2 regions of the Paenibacillus sp. LC231 genome follow, and region 1 is predicted to be linked to the other one. Evidence: predicted binding sites of a transcription regulator. Region 1 holds the regulator's gene; the other holds the start of a gene.
The links. Region 1 encodes CtsR, which represses protease genes until heat stress. Its sites were predicted from a motif close to ATGGTCAATAAAGGTCAAACA; they were not measured.
Positions count from the first base shown of each region.

Region 2: a site for CtsR is predicted at 4,709-4,729, ahead of clpP (ATP-dependent Clp endopeptidase proteolytic subunit ClpP). Genes of this name have one in related genera too.

Region 1 is NZ_JFOM01000023.1:61,958-68,618, reverse strand. It holds gene AK95_RS16665 (amidohydrolase/deacetylase family metallohydrolase) at 1-94, shown strand, start outside; gene AK95_RS16660 (DgaE family pyridoxal phosphate-dependent ammonia lyase) at 72-1,175, shown strand; gene dagF (2-dehydro-3-deoxy-phosphogluconate aldolase) at 1,177-1,932, shown strand; gene AK95_RS16650 (sugar kinase) at 1,925-2,941, shown strand; gene AK95_RS16645 (GntR family transcriptional regulator) at 2,949-3,665, shown strand; gene AK95_RS16640 (CtsR family transcriptional regulator) at 4,025-4,486, shown strand; gene mcsA (protein-arginine kinase activator protein McsA) at 4,511-5,035, shown strand; gene mcsB (protein-arginine kinase McsB) at 5,074-6,138, shown strand; gene clpC (ATP-dependent protease ATP-binding subunit ClpC) at 6,249-6,661, shown strand, end outside.
Region 2 is NZ_JFOM01000012.1:64,085-70,745, reverse strand. It holds gene tpiA (triose-phosphate isomerase) at 1-708, opposite strand, end outside; gene AK95_RS08305 (phosphoglycerate kinase) at 785-1,966, opposite strand; gene gap (type I glyceraldehyde-3-phosphate dehydrogenase) at 2,159-3,163, opposite strand; gene AK95_RS08295 (sugar-binding transcriptional regulator) at 3,264-4,307, opposite strand; tRNA gene AK95_RS08290 (tRNA-Arg) at 4,568-4,642, shown strand; gene clpP (ATP-dependent Clp endopeptidase proteolytic subunit ClpP) at 4,805-5,401, shown strand; gene AK95_RS08280 (PdaC/SigV domain-containing protein) at 5,947-6,661, opposite strand, start outside.

The DNA.
Region 1 (6,661 bases):
GAGTTTAACGGATTCCGAAGGGGAGACCCGAATCGCTGATCGATATATCGAAGCCAGAGGAGTGGTAGTCAATGGATCATTCATTACATGCTAAATACGGGTTGAAACGCGTGGTTAATGCCAGCGGGCGCATGAGTATTCTTGGTGTATCGGCGCCGACGGATACCGTCATGGAAGCGATGCGGATCGGCGGGCAGAGTTACGTGGAAATCGCGGATCTGGTAGATAAGGCGGGGGATTACATGGCGCGCATCCTTGGTTCCGAGGCTGCGGTCGTTGTCAATTCCGCTTCCAGCGGAATTGCGCTTTCCGTGGCTGGAATCGTTACCGAAGGCAAGCGCAGACGCAGTGACCGACTGCACCAGGAGCCCATCGTGAAGAACGAGATTATCATGTTTAAGGGACATAATGTGCAGTATGGTGCACCTGTCGAAACGATGGTTTATCTCGGGGGCGGCAAGGTCGTTGAAGTTGGGTATGCCAACGAAGGGCGCAAGGAGCATATCGCAGAAGCGATTAATGAGCGTACAGCCGCCATTTTGTATGTGAAATCCCATCACTGCGTACAGAAAAATATGATTTCGGTAGAAGAAGCGGCAGAAGTGGCCCAGGCACATGGACTTCCGCTGATTATCGATGCTGCTGCCGAAGAGGATATCCAGAAGTATGTGAAATACGGGGACCTGGCCATATACAGCGGATCCAAGGCAATTGAAGGCCCGACCTCCGGCATTGTCGGCGGCAAACGTCAATACGTCGAGTGGGTAAAAGCGCAGCTTCATGGTATTGGGCGCAGCATGAAGGTAGGCAAGGAAACGACGTTTGGACTGCTTCAGGCGCTGGATGAGTATATGGCGAAGGAAGATAAGAGTGAGCAGGAGAAAGCGGCACTGGAGGAAATGAAATCCTTATCGAAATTGCCGGGCATTGAGGTAACCATTGTTCAGGACGAAGCGGGAAGGGCGATCTATAGGGGGCGCGTGAAAGTCGATGAAAATGCGGCCGGAGTTAGTGCCAAGTCCATGAACGATCAGCTTCGCGAAGGCGACATTGCTGTGTACACCAGGGATTACGGCGTTCGCCAGGGGTATTTTGATATTGATCCTCGCTCGCTTTCCGGGGATGATTTGCAGGTCATTATAACGAGAATACAGCAGATTGCAGGGGGAAACTAAGATGGCAAATATGGAGAAACGTCTTTACAGAAATCGCGCGGCATTGAACGTACTTGCAGGCAGCATTCAGAACGCGAAGGAAATTTTTGAAGCTTCGGAAGGGCATGTGCTGGTCGGCGTATTGTCCAAAAATTACCGGAACGCACAAGAGGCCGTTATTGCGATGAAGGAGTACGGGTCCGTTATCGAAGATGCGGTATCGATTGGATTGGGTGCCGGGGATAGCCGCCAAGCTGCGGTGGTTGCCGAGATAGTGAAGAGCTATCCGGGCACGCATATCAATCAGGTGTTCCCGGCAGTCGGTGCTACACGTGCCAATCTGGATGGCAAAGAAAGCTGGATTAACAGCCTCGTGTCCCCTTCGGGTCAAGTGGGTTACGTGAATATCTCAACCGGACCGGTGAGCGCTGCCGGATCGGACAAAGCCATCGTACCTGTAAAAGCGGCTATCGCGCTTGTGCGCGATATGGGCGGTAACGCACTGAAGTACTTCCCGATGCAGGGCTTGAAGCTGGAGGATGAGTACCGCGCGGTAGCGAAGGCGTGTGCGGAGGAAGGATTCGCGCTTGAACCAACCGGGGGGATTGATAAAGAGAATTTTGAAGCCATCGTGCGCATCGCATTCGAAGCGGGAGTGCAGCAGGTCATCCCGCACGTGTACTCCTCGATTATCGACTCGGCAAGCGGAGATACAATCATTAGCGATGTTCAAGAGCTGCATCGCAAGCTAAAAGCGCTGGTTGATCAATATGCCTAAGACGATTGCCGCATATGGCGAAGTGATGATGCGTCTTCAAGTACCGGGATATGCTTCCTTGGCTCAAGAGAGCCATCTGAATTACTCTTTTTCCGGCACGGGGGTAAACATCGCCTCGGCTGTGGCAAGGTTCGGTCATAACGGTTATCTGGTCAGCACGCTGCCGGATAACCCGCTTGGCGAAGCGGCGGTTTCCTACTTGCGCAAGCTTGGCATCGATACTTCCCTCATAAGCCGCGGAGGCAAATATGTTGGCATGTACTTTTTGGAGAATGGCTTTGGTGTCAGACCCGGACGCGTGACCTATACGGACCGGCTGGGCAGCAGCTTTAACACGGCAGAGGATGCCATGTACGATTTCGGTGCGATTGCCCAAAAGATAGACATGGTCCATTTTTGCGGTATAACTCTTTCCATGAATGACACGGTACGAGGCCAAATGAAGACACTGGCTCGTGAAGTTAAGGCTAACGGGGGAACCGTTGTGTTCGATTGCAATTATCGTCCCTCTTTATGGGAGACAGACCGCTATGAGTTTGCCAAGCCGCACTATGAGGAAATGCTGACATTGGCGGATATCGTCTTTATGAATGAGAAGGATGCTATCTATATCCTTGGCATGGAGACGACCCGGGAGGATAGGAACGAACAGCTGCAGGAGTTGATTCCGAAGGTGGCAGCGAAGTATAATATTACGGTTGCGTCGGGTACCCACCGCAAGATCAACGGGGATAACACCCATTCCCTGCAAGGCTATCTCTACACGGATGGAGCGTTTCATTTTTCCAAAACGTTGACGTTTTCCGTTCACGATCGTATCGGCGCGGGTGATGCTTACGCCAGCGGGGTGATCCACGGGATCTCGGAGGGTTATGAACCGAATCGGACGGTTGATTTTGCCGCAGCTGCGGCGATGCTTGCCCATACCGTAACAGGGGATACGCCGACGGCGAACGAACGCGAAGTGCTTCAGGCAATGAGTCATCATATGTCTGACGTGGAAAGGTAGGAGAAGCATGTCGATCACGCGGAAGAACGGTCCGTTATACTTGCAAATCAAGAAGATCATAAAAGATCGGATTCTGCATGGGGAATATCCACTCGGCTCCCATATTCCTTCCGAGCCGCAGCTGGAGCAGGAATTTAACGTTAGCAAAATGACGGTCCGCAATGCGATCCAAGAGTTGTATCAGGAAGGGTATGTAGAGAAGCGGAGCGGGGTAGGAACGATTGTGACCCGGAATACTTCCTTCTCCAAGCTTTCCAAAGGCAAGCTGTTTACCGAGATTCTGGTCGAAGAAGGACACCAGATTCGGAAGCGTCACCTGAAGACGGAATGGGTGCTTAATGAGCCGGACAGCGAACTGTTTTTAAAATTCGGGGAGCGGTGCCTGCTTATTGAACGATTGTATTTACTGGACGGGAATCCTTTTATTTACTACACTCACTACGTGTCATCCCAAGTGGATATGGGTGAAGAGTTCGGTTCCACCGAACTACCGTCTCTCTATGACCGCATCGAGGAAAGTCAAATTACGCTTGAGAATTTCCGCGACCGTTTCCTGGCAACCGTGGCAAATGAAGAGACTGCCTCCTTGCTTGAAGTAAGTGTAGGCTCTCCGTTACTGAAGCGGCTCAGAACCTCTTATGACGGGACAGGCAGAATCATTGAATACAGCATCGGTTATTACAATACGGAGCTGCAGCACTACTTGATCAGTTATGACGCTTAAAGCTTGATACGATATAGGATTATGATATGGAGAAGTGGTCTTGTAACCGGTTTTCACCGGTATGGGGGCTGCTTCTTTTTTGATGCCCTTTGTATGAATTGTTCTTGAAGAAGAGGCTATAAGCGATCAAAGAACTGGGTACAATAAGAATAAAGGCAAAGCGCGATAAATTGAGAAGTACCTCTTGGCAAAATGAAAAAATGTGCTATAATGAGATCAAAGTCAAAGAAAGTCAAAGTCAACGAGAGGGTTCGCTGGTTTTGATTATGGTTAAAATTAACGTATAAGCAAGGCTCTGTGCGGACGTGTAAGATCACTATCCGTCTTAACGTTTCAAACAGTGGAGGATGAACAGACCAATGCGTAATATCTCTGATATTATCGAACAATACCTGAAGAGCATACTGCAGGAAAGTCCGGAGGGTACCGTTGAAATTCAACGCAACGATCTGGCGGAGCAATTTTCTTGCGTTCCTTCCCAGATTAACTACGTGATCAGTACACGGTTTACGCTGGAGAAGGGCTTTCTTGTCGAGAGCAAGCGCGGCGGGGGCGGGTACATACGCATCCAACGTATCGAGCTTCCCCAGCATACTGCACTCCAGCAGCATCTTCATCATACCATTGGCAGCATGATTGACCAGACGGTGGCTGAAGGATTGATTTACCAGCTGGAGGAGTCCCGTTTTTTAACGAAGCGGGAGGCCAGCCTGATGCGGGCCGCCATTTCAAGGGAGTGCCTGAATGTGAAGCTTCCTTATCGGGATGAGCTGCGTGCAAGGATTATGAAGGCGATGCTTATTTCTTTATTAGGTAAGTGAGTCTGTGTAAGGGGGCATCGGATTATGATATGCCAAGAATGCGGTAAACGGCCGGCGACACTTCATTTCACCAAAATTGTGAACGGGGAGAAAACGGAGTTTCATTTTTGTGAAACCTGTGCCCGCGAAAAAGGGGAATTGATCCCCGGTACGTCGAATGGTTTTTCTATACACAGTTTGTTGTCAGGTCTTCTGGATCTGGATCCTTCAGGCAAGGGCCAGAGCCCCGGCGCAAAAATGGCCCAGACGCTGCAGTGCGAAGAATGCGGTATGACGTATTCCCAGTTCAGCAAGCTTGGCCGGTTCGGCTGCAGCTCGTGTTATAAATATTTTTCGGATCGATTGGATCCATTGTTTAAGCGGGTCCATGGGGGAACATCCCATGTCGGTAAAGTGCCGAAGCGTACCGGTGGCCGGATTCAGATCAAACGCCAAATTGATGAGCTTAAGAAGGAGCTTCAAATTCGGATCGTGCAGGAGGAGTTTGAATCGGCTGCCGAGATCCGGGACCAAATTCGTGAGCTGGAGCGGAATATGGCTCAGGGATAAGATTGTAAGATTTTGCACTTTAGTAGGAGGAATGCGTGATGTCTAATCTCCGGTTTACCGATTCGGCGCTGAGCGAGTGGATGCGCGGAAACGGTCAGGATTCCGACATTGTCATCAGCACCCGTGTCAGGGTGGCGCGCAATCTGCAGCATCTTCCTTTCCCGCTGCTGGCAACGGATCAGCAGTCAGGAGAAGTGCTAGAGCGCCTGACGAATGTGTTGAAGAATAAGGACGATTTGCAGGATTTCGGGGATTTACATGTAATTAAATTAAGTGAGATTGATGAGCTGGATAAGAAGGTTCTTGTTGAGAAGCATCTGATCAGTCCCAATCTGGCGAATGAATCCCGAAACGGTGCAGTCATCCTTACGGAAGATGAATCCGTCAGCATTATGATCAATGAAGAGGATCACCTGCGCATACAGTGTTTATATCCCGGATTTCAGGTTCGTGAGGCATGGGCACGCGCCACGGCGCTGGATGATGTTTTTGAATCCGAGATCGATTATGCATTTGATGATAAGCGAGGTTATCTTACCAGTTGTCCGACTAATGTCGGAACCGGCCTTCGCGCATCGGTCATGATGCATCTGCCTGCTCTTGTTATGACACAGCAGATTAACCGGATTCTCTCGGCTGTATCGCAGGTAGGCTTGACTGTAAGAGGGATTTACGGCGAAGGCAGCGAAGCATTAGGCAACCTGTTTCAAATCTCGAATCAGATCACGCTCGGTCAAACCGAGTCGGAGATCATTGAGAATCTGCACAGCGTCGCCCTGCAAATCATCGAGCATGAGAAGAATGCCAGAGCCCGGCTCTTGGGTGAATCCAAGCTCCGGATTACGGATCGGGTTATGCGCTCCTATGGCATACTGTCCTATGCGGCGGTGATGGATTCCAAGGAAGCGGCCCAGCGGTTGTCCGATGTTCGGCTTGGTGTGGATCTCGGCCTCCTTGAAGGTCCGGAAATCCCGGTCATGAATGAACTGAATGTGAAGACGCAGCCTGGATTTCTGCAGAAGACCTATGGAGAGGGCATGACTCCTTCCGAACGCGACATGTACAGGGCTAAGCTCATAAGAGAAACATTGGGTAACCATTAATGATTTATACTCGTTTTACTGTTGGATGACGGTTTAAGCGTCCTATTGCTGACGATACACCGAAATCCGCGAGGTTCAATATATTAATTGAAACGTGGAGGTGCAATACTATGATGTTTGGCAGATTTACGGAACGTGCACAAAAGGTGCTTGCATTGGCTCAGGAAGAAGCGGTACGACTGGGGCACAACAATATCGGCACAGAACATATCCTGCTAGGACTTATTCGTGAAGGAGATGGCATTGCAGCCAAAGCGCTGATCGGACTTGGACTTGGTCTTGAGAAAATTCAGGATGAAGTCGAAACATTAATCGGACGCGGTCAGGAGCAGCCTACCAACATTGCCTATACGCCAAGAGCGAAAAAGGTGATTGAGCTCTCCATGGACGAAGCTCGTAAGCTTGGTCATACCTACGTAGGTACGGAGCATATTCTGCTGGGGCTGATTCGCGAAGGTGAAGGGGTTGCCGCACGCGTGCTGAACAACCTGGGCATTAGCCTGAACAAAGCCCGCCAGCAAGT
Region 2 (6,661 bases), on a different contig from region 1:
ACTTGCACCACCAACGAGCGCGCCGTCGATGTCGCTTTGTCCCATATACTCCGCTACATTTTCAGGCTTCACGCTGCCGCCGTATTGAATGCGAACTTGCTCTGCAACGGTTTCGCCGTAAAGGCCTTTAACGAGTTCACGAATATAAGCGATAACTTCGTTCGCATCCTCTGCCGTAGAGGATTTGCCCGTTCCGATCGCCCAGATTGGCTCGTATGCAATAACGACATGAACCGCTTGATCAGCAGGAACACCTGCGAACGCTGCTTCCGTTTGTACTTTGCACACGTCTTTGGTTTGGCCGGCTTCGCGTTCTTCCAGCTTCTCGCCGACGCATACGATCGGAAGAAGACCATGACGGAATGCCGCATGTACCTTCTTGTTCACGATCTCATCGGTTTCAGCAAAATACTGACGGCGCTCGGAGTGTCCAATAATGACATAGTCCACACCCAGATCCTTCAGCATCAAACCGCTAATTTCGCCCGTAAAAGCGCCATTGTCTTCAAAATGAAGATTTTGTGCACCGATTTTGATGTTCGTGCCCTTGACCGCTTCAACCAATGCAGGAAGGTTGGTAAATGGCGCGCAAATCACGCTTTCCACGCCTTCTACTTCCGCTTTGCCTTTCACATCTTCAATAAATGAAGCTGCTTCCGGAACGGTTTTGAACATTTTCCAGTTACCAGCTATGATAGGTGTTCTCACACGATTCACTCCTTTATTCCCCCGAGGAATCGGGGTCCAAACTTCATCCACTCGCTATCCAATATAGTGCCTATTTCTATTTGTCTTTCAGTGCCACAACACCAGGAAGTGCTTTGCCTTCCATGAACTCAAGAGATGCACCGCCGCCTGTCGAGATGTGGTTCATCTTGTCGGCAAGACCGAATTTCTCTGCAGCTGCAGCCGAGTCGCCGCCGCCGATAATCGTGTAAGCTTCCGTATCCGCACAAGCTTGTGCCACTTCACGAGTACCGTTGCTGAACGGAGCGATTTCGAATACGCCCATAGGACCGTTCCACACGACAAGCTTGGAGTTCTTGATCACTTCTGCATACTTGGCGCGAGTCTTAGGTCCGATGTCAACGCCTTCCCAATCGGCAGGAATGCCGTCGATATCAACGACCTTGGTATTCGCGTCTGCGCTGAACTCGTCCGTAACGACGATATCTTCCGGCAGGTAGAAGTTTTTGCCCAGCTCTTTAGCTTTCTCGATGAAACCGAGTGCAACATCAAGCTTCTCTTTATCAAGCAGAGATTGGCCGATTTCATGGCCTTGAGCTTTGAAGAACGTGTAAGCAAGTCCACCGCCGATGATGACATTGTCAGCAAGCGTAAGCAGGTTGTCGATCACGTCGATTTTGTCCTTAACCTTCGATCCACCGATGATGGCGGTAAAAGGACGGTCCGGATTCGAAAGGGCTTTGCCAAGAACGGACAGCTCTTTCTCCATCAACAATCCCGATACAGCCGGAAGATGATGAGCGATACCTTCTGTCGAAGCGTGCGCACGGTGAGCAGCACCAAACGCGTCATTCACGAACAGATCGGCCAGTTCGGCGAATTGCTTCGCAAGTTCCGGATCGTTCTTCTCTTCACCAGCGTAAAAACGAACATTTTCAAGCACGAGCACATCGCCGTTTTGCAGCTTCTCGACTTGAGCTTTAACGGCTTCTCCTACTGCTTCATCCGCTTTGGCTACCGGTTTGCCGAGCAGCTCGGACAGACGCTGACTTGCAGGAGTCAGGCGCAAAGATTCAACGACCTCTCCTTTTGGACGACCCATGTGGCTGGCCAGGATGACTTTCGCTCCTTGCTCTATCAGATATTTAATGGTCGGCAAAGTCTCGCGAATACGAGTGTCGTCTGTAATTTTACCATCTTCGAGCGGTACATTGAAATCGACGCGGACAAACACCCGTTTGCCGCTTACTTCTACATCACGTACACTTTTCTTGTTCATCTCCACGTTCCTCCTAAGAAAACTATTCTCCTCACCGACAGCATGCAGTTGCTCTCGTTTCTCTCTATCGCTAACCAGCGCCCGGATCTTGTCTATTCTTCCCAGTGCTCTGGCATGAAAACAAGGAAAAACCATGAACCAAAGAGGAGACCCGTGAAACGGAACTCCTCTTCGATTGTATGGCTAGATCAATTACAGACCTTTGCTTGCGATGTAAGCAGCGAGGTCAACGACACGGTTGGAGTAGCCCCACTCGTTGTCATACCAAGAAACAACTTTCACCATGTTGTCGCCAACTACCATAGTGGAGAGCGAATCGATAGTGGAAGAAGCTGGGTCGCCATTGTAGTCGCTGGATACAAGCGGCTCTTCGGAGTAGTTCAAGATGCCTTTCAGCGGGCCTTCAGCAGCTGCTTTCAGAGCTCCGTTAACATCTTCAAGGGTTACATTTTGGGACAGCTCAACTACGAGGTCCGTTACGGAAACGTTCTTCGTAGGTACACGCATTGCCATACCGTTCAATTTGCCTTTCAATTGTGGCAGAACAAGGCTAACCGCTTTAGCAGCACCAGTTGTGGATGGAATGATGTTTTCAGCAGCTGCACGAGCACGACGCAGGTCTTTGTGCGGAAGATCAAGCACTTGCTGGTCATTCGTGTAGGAGTGAACCGTAGTCATCATACCCTTAACGATACCGAATTTCTCGTCAAGAACTTTAGCGAAAGGAGCCAAGCAGTTTGTTGTACAAGAAGCGTTGGAGATTACAGTATGGTTAGCTGCATCGTATTTGTCTTCGTTAACGCCCATAACGATGGTGATATCTTCGTCAGTTGCTGGAGCGGAGATGATAACTTTCTTAGCGCCGCCTTTCAAGTGAGCGGAAGCTTTGTCTTTCGCTGTGAAAATACCAGTGGATTCTACAACGATTTCAACGCCGTGCTCAGCCCAAGGCAATGCTTCAGGGTTACGCTCAGCGAATACTTTCACTTCACGGCCGTTTACAACGAGTGCGCCTTCTTTAGCTTCAACCGTTGCATTAAGTCTTCCGTGAGTTGTGTCATATTTCAAAAGGTGTGCCAGCGTGCTTACGTCCGTCAAATCGTTGATTGCCACGATTTCAACTTCGCTGTTGTTCAGCGCAGCGCGGAACACGTTACGTCCAATACGTCCAAAACCGTTAATACCTACTTTAACCATGAGTAGTTCCCTCCATATTTGTAAAATTTATATATTCAAGATTGGCCGTTAAGCCAATCAAGACAACAATAAGGAAAAATCAGTGTGCACGCCCGTGGGTTCAAATCCCGGCGTCAATCTCCTTCTCGACTTCCAGTGCCGCGGCTTCATCGGTAACGAGAATATCCTCATGTCCGAATTTCAACACCGCGTGAATCGCCTTACCCTTGCCTTGACCCCCAGCAATGCCGATGATCGTCTCTGTCCGCATAATATCCTCAAGCCGCAGCCCGAGAGTAAGCATTTTGTGGACAACTTCACCATCTTCACTGAAGTAGTAGCCGAAGGATTCCGCAATCGCGCCATCTGCCTGCAAGTTCTGAATAGAGTTTTCATCCAGCTTGCGTCTTCTTGCCATCTCCATGGCATCTCCGATGCCGTGAATAATGACTCGGCAGCGCCTGATCACATCCACGATCTCCTGGATATGCTGATCCTGCACCAGAGACTGATAGGCATCCTCGCTTAGCAGATCCGGTACGTGAAGCAATCGGTACTCAGCTCCAACGCGCTTTGCCATCTTGGAAGCAATGGTGTTCGCTTGAATCTCCACGCTCTCCCCAAGACCGCCCCGCGCTGGCACAAACCAAGTGCTTGTCAGCGGTTCGCCGCCTGGCAAAGAGGACATCTGTTCGGCCACTTCGGCGAGCGTGGAGCCGCCGGTTACGGCAATCGTATCTCCATCTTGGACAAAACTTAGCAGCGTTCTTGCTCCGGCCCGGCCAAGCTCACGTTTGACTTCCGGAGATGACTCGCTGTCACCGGGAATAATGACCACTTTACGAAGCCCGTAAGCCTGACGAATCTTCTCTTCCAGTTCAACCAGTCCGAATAACTCATTCATGACCGGCTCCAGCTCCTCCAGCAAGCATATCCCTGAGCTGCTGATGCGCATGCCAAGCGTTTCAATCTCGATCAGCCCTTGCGCTTTCAGAAGATCAGTCTCTGCTCTGAGAACACGCTCGGTCATCGAGAGTGATGAAGCCAATGTTCTTCGGCCAACAATTCCGGACAACTTGATCTGATGAAGGATGGTATACCTTCGTTTAAGAGTGTCCATCAGATCCGGCAGAAGCTGCTCTTGTATTTCTAATAGGTTACGCATGCATTCCACTCCTGCAAACTTCGTCTCGGCTCTTCTCTAGCTGGTCGTAAAATGTCCCAGTTGAACTTTTTAAGTCCCACCTTTATTCTAACCAATAATTATGCCGGTTGCAAGTGTCCGAAAGTATATTTCTCTGCCCCGGGCATTCTTATACATTATGGCCAAGTACTGGCTCGTCTATATAATAGGAACAAAGTTTTGTCTGCTATTGTATTTTTTAAATAGATGCGGTATAATCAACTTCGTTGCTAATTTTTTTTGCGCCCGTGGTCCAATGGATATGACGTAGGCCTCCGGAGCCTGAGATCGAGGTTCGATTCCTCGCGGGCGCGCCATTATAACTTTTATTCTCTATACTGATTACCCTAAAGCGCCCATGACGGCTCTTTTTTTTACCCAATAGTTTGACTATCTTTGACTTTTTGATTTAAATTGTTTATCATGTGGGTAATACGGTAACAGTATTTATATGAGGTACTTAAGAGGAGGTTTTCCACGTGAGTTTTATACCTATGGTCGTTGAACAAAGCAACCGCGGTGAGCGGGCGTACGACATCTATTCCAGATTGCTGAAAGACCGCATTATCTTCCTCGGCTCCGACGTAAATGACGTGGTCGCCAATTCCATCATTGCCCAAATGCTGTTCTTGTCGGCTGAGGATCCTGAGAAGGATATTCATCTTTACATCAACAGCCCTGGCGGTTCCATTACCGCAGGTATGGCGATATTCGATACGATGCAGTTCATTAAGCCGGACGTTTCGACGATCTGTGTCGGCATGGCTGCTTCCATGGGCGCATTCCTGCTCAACGCAGGCGCTAAAGGCAAACGTTACGGTCTGCCTAACAGCGAGATTATGATTCACCAGCCGCTCGGCGGCGCACAAGGTCAAGCCACGGATATTGAGATCCGTGCTCGCCGCATCCTCAAAATGCGCGACAAGCTGAACCGCATCCTGTCCGATCGCACTGGCCAACCGCTGGAGCGCATTGAGAAGGATACCGATCGCGACTACTTCATGACGGCTGACGAAGCCAAAGAATACGGTCTGATTGATCAAGTATTAGAGAATACACCACCGCAAGGCTTATAAAAGAAATGAAGTAAAGGGCAGGCGCCGTTATCCGGTGCCTGCCCTTTCTTATCCTCTGGATCATTGAAAACTTCGAGTACTGAATAGTGAGAGTATCCCCTCCGGTCGCTGTTGAAATCGGGAAACTTGAATGAATGGATAGGGAGGTTTCCCGATTTCAAAGGCGAACGCGTTGCTCCTCCAAGGATACTCTCACTTTGGTACGACCTTACCTATAAAAACTTAAAGACTAGCTCAAGACCATCCCCCTCCTAAAAGGCCTGCCTCTAACTTGTGGGGAGGGGAATAGAGGAAAGCCCGGGCAGGGTTCCTTTGCACGGGCAACCGGATTGCGTAAGGCCTAATAATGCACGGAGGCGAACCTCTAGGTAAACGAAAAACCCCCTGATCGCAGGTAAGGAGAATACACGCTCCACACTCAAATGATCAAGGGATTTTCGTAACTCGTTCCAGTACAGTGTTACATTAGGACAACATCATGTTTCTAACAAGCTATAGTATGAAAATAAATGATTGCGGTTTACACAAACCGCTACCGTATGCTCTTACTTCCACTCTTTCAGCTTCAACTCAAACTCCGGAAATCCATAGGCATACGCGGTGTACTCATAAAGCTGGAAGTACAGCACCGCAGCATTATCCTTCACATAAAAATCAGCATCGGCAGGCACGCCTTCAAATCCGCCGAGGTAGCCTCCTTCTTTTTTCAGCTTGTTCAGCACAAGGTTGTTCAGCTTCTGTTTGTTCTTGCCCTGCATGTTGATGAAATCGCCCAGCTTCATTTGCTTGCCATCCTTCAAGGAGAACGTGAAGCTTTTACGGAAGGTCATGCCATGGGCGCCACCCGTGTAGGAATAATCGTATGCTGTAATGCTCAGGATATCATTCTGGTTATAATGGACCACGAAATCCCCACTGAACTCGTAAGGGAAACTGGATTCCGATGGCGGGAATTCCTCAGCATTCCCTTCGGCACCGGTGATTACACCGGACGCATTTTCCTTCAGTACTTTATTGATCTCGGCTTGCGCCTCCGCATTTGCGAGTCCACTGATTACAGGATAGTTCACAACGGCATCCACGCCCTGAATCTTTTTCTTCAGCGTAGCCGATTTGATCGTAATGTCGTTCTGTTTCTTCTGCGTCATGCTGAGTGTTTTCACGGAAGGGTTCCATTGTCCCTGAACACCCATGTATTCGCTGACCGTTTTGAATGGCACATACAGACGACCATTAATGATCTGTCCCCCAGGCTCGCCG